DNA from 4 places in the Paenibacillus sp. FSL H3-0302 genome. Region 1 is predicted to be linked to each of the others. Evidence: predicted binding sites of a transcription regulator. Region 1 holds the regulator's gene; each other region holds the start of a gene.
The links. Region 1 encodes Rex, which represses fermentation and respiration genes when NADH is low (regulators of the CRP and FNR family bind a similar motif). Its sites were predicted from a motif close to TTGTGAAATATTTCACAA; they were not measured.

Region 2: MHH50_RS19900 (polymer-forming cytoskeletal protein) is a predicted target of Rex. The motif match lies at 2,599-2,616, and genes of this name have one in related genera.
Region 3: MHH50_RS30510 (cytochrome ubiquinol oxidase subunit I) is a predicted target of Rex. The motif match lies at 1,932-1,949, and genes of this name have one in related genera.
Region 4: nirB (nitrite reductase large subunit NirB) is a predicted target of Rex. The motif match lies at 1,667-1,684, and genes of this name have one in related genera.

What each region holds. Positions count from the first base shown of each region.
Region 1 covers NZ_CP150284.1:4,650,031-4,654,249, forward strand. The annotation lists gene MHH50_RS20635 (DUF5590 domain-containing protein) at 66-584, opposite strand; gene MHH50_RS20640 (amidohydrolase) at 757-2,058, opposite strand; gene MHH50_RS20645 (redox-sensing transcriptional repressor Rex) at 2,045-2,698, opposite strand; gene dinG (ATP-dependent DNA helicase DinG) at 2,829-4,219, opposite strand, start outside.
Region 2 covers NZ_CP150284.1:4,474,848-4,479,066, forward strand. The annotation lists gene MHH50_RS19885 (LysR family transcriptional regulator) at 1-284, opposite strand, end outside; gene MHH50_RS19890 (histidine phosphatase family protein) at 443-1,060, shown strand; gene MHH50_RS19895 (hypothetical protein) at 1,123-1,368, opposite strand; gene MHH50_RS19900 (polymer-forming cytoskeletal protein) at 1,989-2,540, opposite strand; gene MHH50_RS19905 (LacI family DNA-binding transcriptional regulator) at 3,181-4,092, shown strand; gene MHH50_RS19910 (MFS transporter) at 4,141-4,219, shown strand, end outside.
Region 3 covers NZ_CP150284.1:6,863,901-6,868,119, forward strand. The annotation lists gene cydB (cytochrome d ubiquinol oxidase subunit II) at 1-480, opposite strand, end outside; gene MHH50_RS30510 (cytochrome ubiquinol oxidase subunit I) at 467-1,870, opposite strand; gene MHH50_RS30515 (cold-shock protein) at 2,093-2,320, opposite strand; gene MHH50_RS30520 (cold-shock protein) at 2,413-2,613, opposite strand; gene MHH50_RS30525 (trypsin-like peptidase domain-containing protein) at 3,033-4,219, opposite strand, start outside.
Region 4 covers NZ_CP150284.1:4,945,088-4,949,306, reverse strand. The annotation lists gene ric (iron-sulfur cluster repair di-iron protein) at 1-709, shown strand, start outside; gene MHH50_RS22015 (hypothetical protein) at 860-1,570, shown strand; gene nirB (nitrite reductase large subunit NirB) at 1,802-4,219, shown strand, end outside.

The DNA of each region.
Region 1 (4,219 bases):
AAACAAGCGAACTTATAATAAGTTCGCTTGTTTACTATGCCACCCTTAATTTCCTTATGTTCAACTTAACTTTTAGGTAAACTGTAACCTTCGCCCATTCGGGACCCATCCGAAAAGCGATAAAATTGATAATAATACCGACCGCTCTGTTTATAAAAAAGCTGCCAAGCATACTCTCCGTTATATACTCCCGGCAGCAAGCGTTCAATCGTTATGTCCGGAAGATCAGCTTTGATAATGCCGCGTATTTGGGCTTCCGAGGTTCCTTTACTTAGTTCCTCAGCAAACACTGCGTCGTCGCCTTCAGCAAATTTTCCATCTACCGTAAAGCGGACCCAGACCATAAGAGCAGTCCCGGCTTCATTTTTCCCAGTTAATACCCAGTACACTGCATTTTCATCCCAAACCGATTTTTGTGCTTTGGTTACCTGTGTTAGACCCGCTCTGGTTTTGGCAACATCCTTAGCGATATCACGCTCGTTCCATTGATCTTTCATAATATAGGCATAGAACTGGATAAGTCCAAACCCCAGGAGCAGAATCAGAACTGACCCCAGGAGGATCCATTTTTTCCTTTTCTTCAAGGTACAGCTCCCTTTCTAGTAATATATCTTTTTTGATTATATAACACACCCGCGCGTTTATCCAAAATTTCATAATTTTCTAGCTTTCCCAGCCTTAAAAATACACAAAAGGCCGCAACTTTTGCTAAAAGCAAAAAGTCGCAGCCTATTATTTATTCGTTATTCTCCAGACTTAACGCTTCAATAAACCTTCGAAGGCTTCTTGCGCTTTACGCCGGATAGCTTCCTCATCCAGGGTTAAGCATTGTCCATGCTTGATGACCTGTATACCATTCACCCACACATGCTCAACATCCTTAGCGCTAGCAGAGTAAACTGCATGAGACAACAGATCTGTGTGTGGCAGCAAATGCGGCTGATCGATATCAACAGCAATGAAATCTGCTTTCATCCCTACAGCAAGTCTGCCTACATTATTTAAAAAGATGGACTGCGCGCCATATTCTGTAGCCATACGCAGAGCCTCTGGAGCTGGAACAGCCGTTGGATCACCGCTGACACCCTTATGAATGAGAGCTGCAAGCCGCATCTCTTCAAACATATCCAAGTTATTGTTGCTTGCCGCGCCATCCGTGCCAAGAGACACCTTCACACCAGCTTTTAGAAGATCAGTAACCCGAGCCACTCCGCTAGCCAGCTTCAAATTACTGCCCGGATTATGAGATACACCCACATTATGGCGAGCCAAGATCTCAATCTCTTCATCATTTAAATGAACACCATGTGCAACTATCGAGGGACGTGTGAACATGCCAAGCTTCTCTAAGTGAGCTACAGGACGCAACCCGTAATCCGCCACATTTTGTTCCACTTCACGTTTCGTTTCGGACATATGCGTATGCATCGGTAAATCCAGATCATGCGCTGCCTGCACGAACTTAACCAGGAAGTCCGGAGGGCATGTATAAGGGGCGTGCGGCGAGATCATAGTAGTAATTCTACCTTCAGCCTTTCCATGCCAGTTACGGGCAAAAGAAATCGCTTCCGCAAGCTTGTGATTCTGTACATCCTCTGGACATAACCCGATCACACCACGCATCAATACGGAACGGATACCTGATAACTCAGCTACCTCGGCTACTCGGTCCATATGATCATACATATCGAGGAAGGTCGTAGTTCCACCCTTCAGCATTTCCAATACAGATAAGGAGGTTCCCCAGTATACATCATCACCGGTGAACTTTTCCTCCATTGGCCACATCTTCTCCTGAAGCCACACTTGTAGCGCTAAATCATCTCCATATCCACGCAGCAAAGACATCGCCGCATGACCATGTGTGTTTACAAGTCCAGGCATGAACAGCAGACGGCTGCCATCAACCACTTGCACTCCAGCTTCCATCTGAGGCTCTTCTTTTCCTATGTAAGTGATTAAATCATCTTCAATAGTCATATATCCACTCAGAACCGGCTCATCCGTTCCCGGAGTCAGAAAATACCCGCCCTTAATTATCGTTTTATTGTTGTTCATGTTCGCTTTCTTCCTTTCCATCCCGCAAGTAATAAGCAAGACTTTGCAGATCAGTTGTAAAATCAGCTGCATGCACCCGGATATTCGGTGGTGTCTTCAGAATCACAGGGGCAAAGTTCAAAATCGCTTCAATCCCAGAAGAAATGAGAATATCTGCTACATTTTGAGCTTCTGAATCAGGTACGGTAATAATGGCAATGCGAATACCTTGCTCACGAATCGTGCTGCCTAGTTCATCCATCGGTTGCACAGTAAGGGAGTTGATCTTACGTCCAACCTTAGGAGCGTACGAATCAAATATAGCCGTGATTTTCATAGTATCTTTAAGATATGCATTGTAATTAGACAAGGCATGTCCGAGATTACCTGCTCCAACTAAAGCTACATTAAGCTGTTGATCCAGCTTCAGGATATGACGGATTTTCTCAATAAGATACGTTACATCATAGCCGATACCTTTTCTGCCGAAGTCACCAAAATATGCTAAATCCTTACGAATCTGTGCGGGATTAAGATCAAGCTTTTGTCCAAGTTCCTGAGAGGAAACTGTTAATATTTCGCGATTCTGGAGATCATTCAAAAAACGCAAGTACACAGGTAGTCTGCGAACAACGGCTTCTGATATTTTTTCCGATTTCATATTTTTCCTCCTAAAAATAGTAATGTTCTTGTGAAAATCCATATTCAAACGTCTACCTCTCCTTATTAAGGACGGTACTGTAACACACCGCCCTTAAGGATAAGGAGGAGCTAAACTGAAGACGAGCGTTTTAAGAAGCGCCGCCATCCTCTAGCCATTCCGCTATGCGTGGGACCATTTGATCAGTAAGCATATGCTCCATTTTGGGACCAGGCAATGAATAAAGGAAATACTTCCCGTAATGAGATTCAATAACCCTTGTATCATAAACAATAACTATTCCGCGATCCTGCGCCGTGCGAACCAGTCTTCCGAATCCCTGCTTAAAACGAATAACCGCTTGAGGAACAGATAATTTCATGAACGGATTCTTCTTCTGGGCCTGTAATAACTCCGACTTCGCTTCCGCCAACGGGTGATTCGGCGGTTGAAATGGAAGTCTCACGATGGCCAGGCAAGTCAGTGCTTCACCTGGAATATCTACACCTTCCCAGAAGCTGCTCGTCCCCAGCAATACGGATGCTGCACTGTCCTGAAAGCGGCGGATCAGCTTGCTCCGGCTGCCACCTTCTACGCCTTGACCAAGCACCGTAATCTCTTGTGAGGCTAAAGCCTCTTTAAGCGGATCATATACCTGACGCAGCATTTTATAAGAAGTAAACAGAACCAGCATCCGCCCACGTGTTGTTTTAGCAGCTTCCGATAATGACTGTACGAGTGTATCGACAAATCGAGCATCGCCCACACTGCCCTTCACACTAGGAAAATCACGCGGTATAACTAACAGTGCCTGCTCGCGATACTTAAAGGGAGAAGGAAGAAGTGAGGTCATTAGACGTCCTTCTTCCGCAGCTTCGTTAAGTCCGAGATTATCAATCATAAATTGAAAAGACTTATCTACAGACAGCGTCGCCGAGGTAAGCACGATGCTTTTTTTCTTATCGAAGAACAACTCTTTAAGCTGGCTGCTAACATCCACAGGGACGGCATACATCTGCAGTGATTTGCTGCGGTAATTTCCATTTGCCTCCAGCCAATATACTACATTATCGTCATTCAGCCCCATAAAGAATCTTACTTGCTCACGGATGGAAGCCAAATCCTTAAATAAACCGCTAATATCAGTAACAAGACTGTCTGCTGAGGATTGGCTTTCCTGGTCGCGCATCTCGTTAAGCATTTTATCACCCTTACGGATGATGTCGCTTAACGTCAGATTCATAGTGTTCTCTAGTGCAACCAATTCATCCCAATCCTTCGGCTTACGGGCGGGAATCAACCGCATAACCAGTTGTCCCGCTTCCCCTGCCCCTGCATCACTGCGTTCCGGCAAAAGGCTGAACAGCTTGTCGCTGAGTGCATCCCAGGTTTCTTTGACGTTAAGCAGATCCGGGTAGATCCGATCGATGACTCCGCTCCATTCTGAAGCCTCTTCACTGCCTGACGACTGTAATATTTGACGAAGAGCAGGAAGCTGTCCGTTTCGGCTATCTTTATACAGCCGCGATAATGTGTGTGCCA
Region 2 (4,219 bases), 180 kb from region 1:
ATCCGCAGATTCCCCTCAGGAAATTTGTGATAGTCTTCAATGATTTGCTGGACTTGATCACCCATGGCAAAAAACTTTTCAAGAGGTTCGATTAACCTTTTTCCTAAAGGGGTGAGCACCATCCTCTTTCCTTTAATTTCAAATAATAAAATATGATTCTCCCGTTCAAACTTACGGATTTGCGCTGATATAGCGGGTTGACTGATATGCAAACGTTCAGAGGCTTTGGTCACACTACCTGTGATCGCAACGTAATAAAACAATTTTAATACATGATAGTTCATCGTCAACTCTTCCTCACTTTATAAAATAATATCTGTATTCGCCGCTTATCCTCAGCCATTTTATTATAACTATACATTATGGATGTTAACTATTATATATTGTTTATTTATATTTATTTATCTTATACTTACAACTATTCATAAGGGAGGTCACGTTAATGACAAAAACAGTATTCTACTTAACCCGCCACGGGCAAACAGAATGGAATTTACAAAAACGAATGCAAGGGCATCAAAATTCTGCGCTTACAGCCTTGGGTGAACAGCAGGCGGAATGGTTAAGAGATCGTTTGGAAGTAGAAAACTTAGGCGCAATTTATTCTAGTACTAGTCCAAGAGCATTGCATACTGCGCAGATTTTACGGGGAAAGCGGAGTTTACCTATCCATCAGCAAGTTTCTTTAATGGAAATTAACATGGGGAGCTGGGAAGGAATGAATACGGATCAGATACAACTAGAATCCCCTTTACAATATTCCCATTTTTTCACCAGACCCGATCTATATATTCCTCTAACCTCAGGTGAAACTTACAAGCAGCTTGAACAAAGAGTAGTGCCGACAATGGAGCGCATCATAAACGATAACGTAGGGCTAGAAGTGCTCATCGTCACGCATCGGATGACTTTAAAAGTCATTATGGCTTATTTTCTCAATAAATCATTGCAGGAAATTGGGGAGTTACCGGATATTCTCTCTACAGCATTATGTAAAGTAACCCTAACTGATAACAATACAACCATCGATCTGTATGGAGATACTTCACATTATCAATGACTATGGGTCAAAAAATAAAAAGGTAACTCCGATTAACGGGGCTACCTTTATAGGGTTTAACATTAAATATCCACACTTTTGATTATAAAACTGCGGACCTTCATCCATTTGCCTGAAATGAATTCATCAATCGTTTTCGTCTTTGGTCTAACGCAAAAGCGATGTTTTGCCCCTTTATCAAAGCCCACAGCTTCAAAAATTAAGCTATCCCCTATTTGCTCCTTGAAGAACACCTGCTTTAATCCCAACCTATTTAACATTTCAAGCTTTACGCTCTCAATATATGTGCGCGAATACTCCTTAGACATATGTGTTCCTCCTAGTAGTGGTAGTAATATTATAAGTCAATATGAAGAAAATCAACAATAGTTCATATATTCATCCACAAAAAACAACCAGGCAGCGATTCTCCGTTGGAGGTTCACTGCCTGGTGTTTTGGGTCTGCGGTGGTTTGCTTGAGTAGGTTACGAGCTAAGCTTAATCATTCGTAGCTTTCGGATACCCACTCCGTTGTAACGCACTATCTTGTTGAAATTTGTAAGATAACTGCATTCTATACACTTATTCCATATCCACAAGGGCTAATTCTAACTTTAAGTGTATTCTATACAATTAAAAACTAGAGAAATAGCCTGTAGAGTATTAAATCAAGAAAATAGATGTACTAAATACAGCTATTTTCATTGGCCGAGCATTTTGAGCATTTTAGTTGTACAAAATACAGTTAAAACCATCTACTGTACACTTCAATACTCCATTACTTGTTACTTCAAAGCTTCCGTCGGCTCTCATATGGTAACTAGATGGGGTGTAGTCCATTATGAGTTTGCCCATTCATACTGATTCCTTTTTCCTGAACCTATCCGGATAATTCTATCTATTTAGTCCTTCAACTTCTACATCTAACTAATCGAAAACATCACTAACTTATTTAACTTCAGTTGCCCCAGTCACTTTACCTTCAATCCCTGCAGTTGCTTTCACATCTTCGTTTGCGAAGTAAAGATTTCCATCAATAGTCGAGGTTTCATGCAGATTAAATCCGTTCGCTTCTACATAAACATCACCTTTAATGGTTCCGCCTTGAACCCGTAAATTTTCACTTTGTACAGTTAACTTAGGTACAGTGAGTGTGTAATTGGCAGTAACTTTGTGATCAGCGTCTTGGGCATAAAGAGCAATCTTACGGTAGATGTCGCCGTCTGCGGCCCCTTTATCATGGAATTCGCCTTCAACAACAACATCTTGGGCAATCGTCACATCATTTAGAATGGCAATAATCCAATTTCCATCTTTACTTACAGCCTTGGTAAACGCATCTGCTTGATTTACGATTGAAGCTGTAGTAACTGCATCCGTTTGCTCTGTAGTTGGAGCCGTAGTAGCCGCCGAATTAGTCGCATTATTATTATTCGCACCACAACCAGACAAGACTGCAACCGAGACGCCTGCTACTAACATCATTTTAAATAACTTCATTTGAAATCCCCCTTGTTTTTGATTATAAATTAATTATATATTAAAATTTTTAATAAACAGGTGAAAATTTTCACAATATTGTGTCGTTATCTGAAGCGGTTTCACAAAGATCACTCCTTTCCATCCGGAATCGTATCCATAAGTAACACCTCATCTCGCTGCCCGTTTTAAGTTCATAGATCTTAATACTTATTTACCCAAATTTTAAGAAAGGTCACAAAGGTGATTAATTCCACACAAAAAGGACACTCCCAATAACTGCGGAAGCATCTCATAATCTTTATTACTATAAATCTTTAGATTAGATATTCTCTTGAAAAAGATATGGAACCATCATACTCTACACTTACTTTTTTAATGTTAGGTTTATGCAAAACTCCAGCATAAAAATAATACAGCGGAAGGATGACCATTGGGTTAATAAGCATTTTTTCAGCTTTTGCATAAAGCTTGTTTCGTATAATTTAGCTTAAGACGATTATCAAGCAGATCTTCCCAGAGTTGAATCTCAAGGGCTACATTCTTCCATTTCTAGCTACTTAACAGGGTCATCTGACTGCTCTCTCACCCCCCATTGACGCTTTAGAATCAGAATGTTAATCTTTAGAAAATATCACAAGGATAAGGGAGCTATTTACTGGTGAAAAAGACAACCATGAAGGACATCGCACTTCGTGCCAATGTCTCCGTCGCAACAGTGAGCTATGTTCTGAATCGTGTCGGCAACCAAACCATTCCTGAGAAAACGCGCCAGCAGATTCTTCAGCTTGCCGAGGAACTGCATTACATACCAAATCTGGCAGCACGTTCACTTGCGAATCAGAAAACAGGATTGGTCGGTGTGCTTGTTAACACAGCAGCCCATACCCCACACTGGAAGCTCCATGCCCAGTTCTCATTTATACATGCCTTGGAACAACGGTTAACAAATGCTGGTTACCATACGCTGCTATATTCACTTGATGTTGACCAGCCTTCTTTGGATATTATCGTAGAAAGAAAGCTGGAGGCTGTATTTCTGATCGATGTGCGCGAGGAAGCCTTTTATTCGATCTCCAAGCATTTTGTAGAAGGAATTCCTTTGATTCTGATCGACAGCATGATTGAAGATAAACTCTTTAAGCAGGTCCTTTTCAACTATCGAGCAGCTCTGCAAAAGGTAAAACCACAGGACCTTTCACAGGTATGTTTAATTATGGAGAGCTTCAATAACTCTTTCCTCACCCGCTTTATTCAGGACAGTCTTCCATTACCTCAAGAAGCGATATTCACCGTTGTCAATTTGGAGGAATTAAATACATTCTTACAGGAGGGGGGCTATAAAGAGGCCATTGTCATTAATGAGTTTATTGGAAGTTACGTTGAAAAAAACGGGAGGTTCGAACAACTCTCTGTTCTTTGCACCTGCAATTGTCCGGAAATATTAGGAGATGACGTTCATAAATTCATTTTCACAGGGGATAAAGCGGCTACTGCATTTGAACTCATGAACAAATTATTGCATCATTCTGACTACTCCGCACAAGAAAATAATTGTTATTTTGTAGAATAATTTTTTTGGCCATTCGCTTAAGCGTTTAAGTTGAAAGGAGCATAACTTATGCCTGGTCCTGTATTAGTGAAACAAGTTCCCTCTGCTGTTCAAGCTCATCCCTCTCTTTGGGGAAATTGGAGATTCC
Region 3 (4,219 bases), 2.2 Mb from region 1:
CACATTCACGATATCTGTGAACCCTGCATACATTTGCATCTCCCCATCAATAGGCAATCCTTTGATAAAGCTTGCAAATACTACTGCCAAGAGGAATGGTGGAAGGAAGCTGCCGATAAAGATACAAGCATCCCAAGTTCTTTTCCAAGCCAATGAATCACGTTTACCTCTGAATTCAAAAGCGACACCACGCGCTATCAAAGCTAATAAGGCAAATACAAAAGGAATATAGAATCCACTAAACAGCGTTGCATACCACTCCGGGAAAGCCGCAAACATTGCACCCGCAGCTGTGATAAGCCATACCTCATTCCCATCCCAGAAGGGTCCGATCGAGTTAATCAGAACACGGCGCTCTGTATCATTTTTAGCGAGAATTTGTGTTTCCATCCCTACGCCGAAATCGAAACCCTCCAGGAAGAAGAACCCTATAAACAGAACTGCAATCAGCACAAACCACAATTCATTAAGAGATATCATGGGAACCCTCCTCGTTATATGGATCATTCGAATCGCCGTGATCGTTATCCATCGCATAAGGACCTTTTTTAATCACTTTAATAAACAATCCGACCAACACTAATCCTAGAATTAAATAAATCGTTGTAAAAGAAATCACGGAGAACAGAACTTGACCACTTGTAATATTAGGCGACACACTGTCTTCCGTTGTCATCAGTCCGAATACCGTCCATGGCTGACGCCCGAATTCGGTCATAACCCAACCGGCTGTATTCGCAATCGGAGGAAGCAACAAGCCCCATAACATAAACCGCATAAACCAAGTGTTCGGACGGTCCATTTTTTTGCGCCACATTAAGTACATAGCGTACATTCCCAATACAATCATTAACGTTCCTGCTAGAACCATGATCCGGAAACTCCAGAATGTCGTACGTACAGGTGGAATATAGTCACCGGGGCCATAGGTTTGCTCATACTCCGCTTGCAGCTCAAGCATACCTTTAACTTCACCGGAAAATTTACTGTATGAAAGGAAACTCAGCATATAAGGAATTTGAAATTCTCCACTACTAATTTGATTCTTTGGATCAATGTTTGCCCATACGGTCCAAGGTGCCGGGTCACCACTCTTACCCCACAGTCCTTCGGAAGCTGCCATTTTCATTGGTTGAGTTTCAACCAAATATTGCGCTTGGGCGTGACCAGCAACAGCTACACCAATAGAAGAAATAATCCCTACGATGGCTGCAATCTGAAAAGACTTCTTAAAGAAAGAAACCTCTTGTTTCTTCAATATTTTATAAGCACTAATACCAGTTACAAGAAAAGCACCTGTTGCATAAGCAGCCAGTACTGTATGTGGGAATTCAACCAGCAATTGTCCGTTCGTAATAAGCGCGAAGAAATCATTCATTTCTGCACGTCCATTATTTATCTCAAAACCCACAGGATGCTGCATAAAAGAGTTAGCCGCTAGAATCCAGAATGCAGATAACATCGTACCGAATGCTACCAGCCAGATGGACAGTAAATGTACTCGCTTGGACACCTTATCCCAGCCGAATATCCATATCCCAATAAAAGTAGACTCCAGAAAAAAGGCTGCCAATGCCTCAACTGCAAGCGGAGCCCCGAATACATCACCAACAAAACGTGAATAATCGGACCAGTTCATCCCGAACTGAAATTCCTGCAAGATTCCTGTAACTACCCCTACTGCAAAATTGATGAGGAATAGCTTTCCCCAGAACTGCGCCATTTTTTTGTACTCTTCATTACCTTTTCTAACGTACATTGTCTCCATGATTGCAATCAAGAGCGCTAGTCCGATTGATACCGGTACAAAGAAATAGTGGAATATTGTCGTCGACGCAAATTGTACACGCGACAGCATTACTGTATCCATATTTGTCCCTTCCTTCTCCCCTTTTCGTTAATTATATTCTGTCAAAAATTTAAACTTCTTTTTGTGATAAATGTCACATAAAGATAGTCATTTGACGGTGAAATTCAAATGATTTGTGACAAAGATCACAATTTAGCATAAAGAAAGCAAAAAAAATAAGACGGTTTACCCGTCTTGAGTGGTTCGTCGTTCTATTAAATGCTTGACTCATTTAGGTATTGGTTAGATGGAAATACCCTTCTTCAGCGATTTGAGATCGCCATTCGAATTAAGCAATTGGGGTAGCATCTTCGTGCTGCGAACCATTGGAGAGTCACATAGACGGCAAGAAGGCGCATGTTCAAATGCGAAATTATCCCTCATCCATCCGTTGCATCCCTCATTGGTACATGCCCAAATTGCGGTATTTTCTTCCGGTATTTCTTCCAAAGGTTTCTTCCGGTAGTTCATTGCCGTTCCTCCCATCCTGTAAGTCAATAGTGAGTAACTAGATATAAAAAGACCGTCCCAACTTTCACAAGCTGGGACGGTTTCTTCTATTATTACAGTTTTACAACGTTTTCGGCTTGTGGTCCACGGTTGCCTTGAACAACGTTGAATTCAACGCGTTGGCCTTCGTCCAAAGTTTTGAAGCCGTCGCCAGTGATTGCGCTGAAGTGAACGAATACGTCGCTTCCGCCTTCAACTTCGATAAATCCGAATCCTTTTTCTGCGTTGAACCATTTAACTGTACCTGTTTGCATGTGTGTTACCTCCACAAATTTAAATTAATATGTTCTTTTTATCTTCAAACAAAGAAAAAATTCACACATTGAAAAAGGTTGTATTACCAAATATGACAGCCCTTTTCAATGCGAGAATTAGGGACTAAATGTATGATTGATATCATATTACCACACCTGATTAGCAAAGGCAAGCAAGCATCCGAATATATCCGTTTTTGCCCTAATAAGTATTACCTTCCAATGTAAGGGCTGCCACTTAGTGTTTATTCCCTAAATAGATCCTTTTTCTGGCATAATTATCATGGTTTTAGAAAAATAGCTTTTCCAAAAACGTTACTTTTATCCGCTTTTTCAAGAAGGTACCCCCTCGGAATCGAAGGGGTAGTCCGCTCTACTTGTCGTAACTGCTATATCATTATATACCGACTTCCAGCATATTATTCCTGTGGTTTTTCAAGAAGTTTAACTGTTGCCTGTTTGGCCTCGCCGTTTCGATAATAAGTAATTTTCAGATCATCACCGATCTTCGTATGATTATATAAGTACTTGCGAAGAGAAAGGGTAGATATGATTGATTGATCATTAAATTTGGTAATGACATCATTGAATTGCAGTCCAGCTTCCTTCGCAGGGCCAACGGCTTCTAGAACAACTACTCCATCCTTAACACTGTTCGGCAGGTTCAATTCATTGCGTTGATCTTCTGCTAGTGGAACGTACGGATTGTTCAAATCAACTGAATATACACCCAAGTACGAACGGGCAATATGTCCTTTTTCAGCCAGCTCATTAGCGATATCTATCACATGATTCGCAGGAATTGCAAAACCCAGACCCTCTACACCCGTATCTGAAATCTTCATTGTGTTAATTCCAATGACCTTGCCATCCAGATCCACTAATGCGCCGCCACTGTTTCCTTCATTAATCGCCGCATCGGTCTGTATCACTTCTTGTTCCCAGTCATATACTCCATCCTGATTAAGGGATACGGGAACCATCCGTTCAGTATAGCTAACAATCCCCGAGGTCAATGTATCACCAAGTCCTAGCGGATTACCGATAGCAATGACCGTTTCACCTAGACGAAGCTTAGAGGAATCACCGAGCTGCGCGATGGTATCGATTCCTTTGGCATCAATAGAGAGTACCGCAATGTCGCTTACTTTATCCGTTCCAACGAGTGTTGCCTTACGAGTCTCTCCGTTCACTGTAACTACTTCGAGATTACCGGAGTCTTCGATGACATGATTATTGGTAATGATAAATGCTTTATTCCCTGTCTTTTTATAGATCACTCCTGAGCCTAGTGCAGACTCATCCAGAATGTTTAATTCTTCATTATCTTCTTTATGATTGATAATACTTACTACTGCAGGGCGAACCGTGGCAGCAGCTTGAATAATCCGGTCAAATGGATCACTGCTGCTTGGGGCAACATTTCCAGTTGCTACAACCGGCTTCTGAGCAGTCTCATGACTCATCTGGCCTGTAAACATACTGAATAACAAAACTGCCACCACAGCGCTGACTAAGGAGCAAACGGCGGATATTTGCCAAGTAGATAAACCCTTACGCGATCTGCGTACAGAATGTCTACGATTAGCAAACGATCCCTTTGATG
Region 4 (4,219 bases), 300 kb from region 1:
GCATACGCAATCGGTGCAACCTGGATTTACTCCAGATGCCCTGGTAAAAGATATAGTGCTGCAATTCCCAAAAGCTGCGGATTATTTCAAGTCCAAACGGATTGATTTCTGCTGTGGAGGCGCCAAACCTCTTGCTGAAGCAGCTGTAGAGCGTGGACTAGATCAAGAGATGATCATTAGTGATCTCAACAAGCTGTTCGAGGAATATCCGGTACCTCAAGAAGAACTCACATGGAACACAGCACCTTCTGCAGAGTTAATCGAGCATATCGTGAGTAAACATCACCATTACCTGCGGGAAGAGCTGCCCCTAATTAGCCAAAATGTAACCAAGGTATACCGAGTTCATGGCGGAGATTCCCCCCATTTAGAAGAGTTATATAGTTTGTTTAATGCACTTAAGGAAGATCTGCTTCAGCATACAGCTAAAGAAGAGGAAGACGAGTTTCCAAAATTATTAGCGTATGATGCCAATCCAAGTGAAGAAGGGCTGACCATACTTCGTGAGGCATTAGTTGACCTTGAGAGTGAACATGACACAGCAGGCGAACTATTGAGACAAATACGCAAAATAACAGCTGATTTCACCCCACCGGCTCATGCTTGTACAACCTATCGTTTGACTTATGCCCGGCTAGAGGAGCTGGAGAGCATGACTTTTGAACATGTTCATCTGGAGAATAATATATTGTTCCCTAGATTCCAGTAGAAAAAATGAGTTTTCATAGAGTCCCTTAGAGGACTTTTTTTATATTTGAGAACAAAGCTTATTTACGTTATTCTTAAATAGACAGTATGCATAACTTACTACAAGCCTGAGACGCTGTGTGGTCATTAGGCGGGACAAGGCGGTGTCACTATGCCCACGAAATATATGTGGAGGTTGTTACTAGGATTAGTCATCGTATTCATAATAGGTGGGTGTTCCACTCTTGCTGACATTAATAATGAAGGGAATAATGGCTTAGCAGGATCAGACGGGCCTACGCTTTCGCTTATCGTTGCGGGAAATGACTTGCTTACCAACCCTTTGGACAAGCAGCTTAGCGAGAGCTACAGAAAAGGGATAACGATCTTTGACCTACTGAAAGGTAGTGGGAAGGCCACCTTTTCTGAGGATAACACAAGCATTCTAACGGTAAATAATATTTCACTCGGTCCAGGAATGAATTGGGAGCTGCAAATGGATGGGGAGACCATTGGACCTGAGGATTGGGGTCGAACAGTCGGGCATGAAACAAAATTAGTAATTACGGCGATGTCTAAGGAACAAGAGGAACCCCTTCAAATTGTGTTGTTGACCGTGAATGGTGGAAGTGAGCAAGTGAATTTGAATCATTCATATGTTATGGGATTTACTGAAGATTTAACAGTGAGAGGTTTGTTGAAGAACAGCAGTGTGGTGCAGTTGACCGAAGACAACAAAAAGGTGTTATCCATTGGTGATTATACTCCTCTTAGCAATGAAGTTTGGAAGATGAAGGTGAATGGGAAGCAGCTGCTTGAGAATGGAATGGACATGAAGCTTAGAGTGCAGGATGAATTGGAGATTTTATTGGCTATACGTTAAAAAAAAGTACATAAATGCCAGATCAACGGTTGCTCAGAACCCGTGATCTGGCTTTTTTTATTGGAAGTTATAACCTAATAAAGTTGCCTTACTTTTATGTGAAAACATTCACATTTAATGTGACTGTAATCACAATCTCTCTTAAATTTTGAAATGTATAATTCCATTATGTAGAAGAGAAGTTGAAGCAAAGTTCAACAAGAACGGATAAGACTGAGGAGGCACCTAACCATGGCAGCGAAGAGAGAAAAATTAGTATTAGTCGGCAACGGTATGGCAGGCATAGGTACGCTAGAGCAGATATTGAAGCTAGGTGGAGCTTATGACATTACGGTCTTTGGAAGCGAACCTCATCCCAATTATAATCGGATCATGTTGTCCTATGTTCTCGAAGGCAGCAAAACCATCAACGATATCATCCTAAACGACTGGAATTGGTATGAAGATAACAACATTACCTTGCATACAGCAACAACAGTTACACGAATTGACGAGCATTCCAAGCAAGTAATTGCGGATAACGGCATGGCTGTTTCTTACGATAAAGTGATTATTGCAACGGGTTCGAATTCATTTATTTTACCTGTACCTGGTTGTGATAAGGAAGGCGTAGTGGGTTTCCGGGATATTGCAGATTGTGATGCGATGCTGGCTGCGGCTAAACGATACAACAAAGCGGCGGTAATCGGCGGGGGTTTACTTGGTTTGGAAGCGGCAAAGGGTCTTGTGAACCTTGGCATGGACGTTACTGTAGTGCATCTGATGGAAGATCTAATGGAGCGCCAGCTGGATCGTAATGCCTCCTATATGTTGCAGGCTGAGCTAGAGCGTCAAGGCGTGAAATTTGCTATGGGCAAACAAACAGTAGAATTGACCGGGGAACAGAGAGTAAGTGGATTACAATTTAGTGATGGCACTTCACTTGCGGCTGATTTTGTAGTTATGGCTGTAGGCATCAAACCGAATATAACTGTGGCAAAAGAAAGCGGAATTGCTGTTAATCGTGGGATTGTAGTGGACGATTATCTGCAGACCTCTATGCAAAATGTATATTCCATTGGCGAATGTGCCGAACATCGCGGAGTTTGTTACGGATTAGTAGCGCCGCTCTTTGAGCAGGGGATGGTTCTAGCTAAACATCTCTGCGGAAGCGACACAAACCCATATGAAGGTTCTGTTGTCTCCACCAAATTAAAAATTTCCGGAGTGGATGTATTTTCTGCAGGTGAGTTTATGGATTCTCCTGAACATACTGTAATCTCAAGCAAAGATGAATGGAAGCGAACCTATAAGAAAATTCTGCTCAAAGACAATGTCATTGTTGGTGCAGTCCTGTTCGGGGATGTGACAGAGTCGGCTAACCTGCAAAAGTTAGTAAAACAAGGCGCTGTAATGACCGATGAAATTTATACAGAGGTTATGGGTACCGGCTGCTGCGGAAGTGGAGCCAAAAAGAGCACATCCGTAGAAGCGATGGCGGACGAAGAAATCGTTTGTGGCTGTAACGGGGTTACGAAAAAAGCGATTGTGGATGCGGTCATAGAAAATGGTTTTACTACTGTGGACGAAATAAAAGCATGTACAGGAGCGACGCGCTCTTGCGGAGGTTGTAAACCGGTTGTAGAACAAATTTTACAATTTGTCCTGGGTGATAGTTTTGAGCAGTCTGCCAAGCAAGGAATTTGTAGCTGCACAACGCTTAGCCGGGATGAGATTGTTGCTGAGATTACAGCTAAAGGTCTTAGTACTACTAAAGAGGTTATGCATGTACTGGGTTGGAAACAAGAGGAAGGCTGCTCTAAATGCCGTCCGGCGATTAACTATTATCTGGGGATGATAAATCCGGATACACATCAAGACGAGAAGGAATCACGCTTTGTTAATGAACGTATGGGAGCCAATATTCAGAAAGACGGAACCTATACCGTTATTCCACGCATGTACGGCGGGGTAACGACACCGGAGGATTTGAAGAAAATCGCCGATGTCTCCCTTAAATATGATGTAAAAGTTGTGAAGGTGACGGGTGGGCAACGCCTGGATCTAATCGGGGTGAAAAAAGAGGATCTGCCGAAAGTATGGGAAGAGCTCGATATGCCATCAGGTTATGGTTATGCCAAGTCGCTACGTACCGTTAAGACTTGTGTGGGTTCACAGTTCTGCCGTTTCGGCACACAGGATTCGCTGGGAATGGGCGCGCTCATAGAACGTAAGTATGAACGTCTTGATTTTCCTGCCAAGTTTAAAATAGCTGTCAACGGCTGCCCGCGTAACTGTGCGGAATCCTGTACGAAGGATATTGGCATCGTCGGTAATGATGGCGGTTGGGAAGTGTTTATCGGTGGTAACGGTGGGATCAAGCCACGGATCGCTGACTCCTTCTGCAAAATAAAGACCGATGAAGAGTTGATCGAAGTGTGCTCCGCTGTGATGCAATATTACCGTGAGACCGGCAATTATTTGGAGAGAACCTCCGAGTGGGTTGAGCGTATGGGACTTGAGCAGATTCAAATGGTCATTTTGAATAATGAAGATAACCGCAAAGAGCTGGCCGCACGGATTGACTTTGCTCTGACTCAGGTTACGGATCCTTGGAAAAAAATGCTCAATGACAGCAGCACTCGTACTGCGCTTTTTGAAGAAACAAGA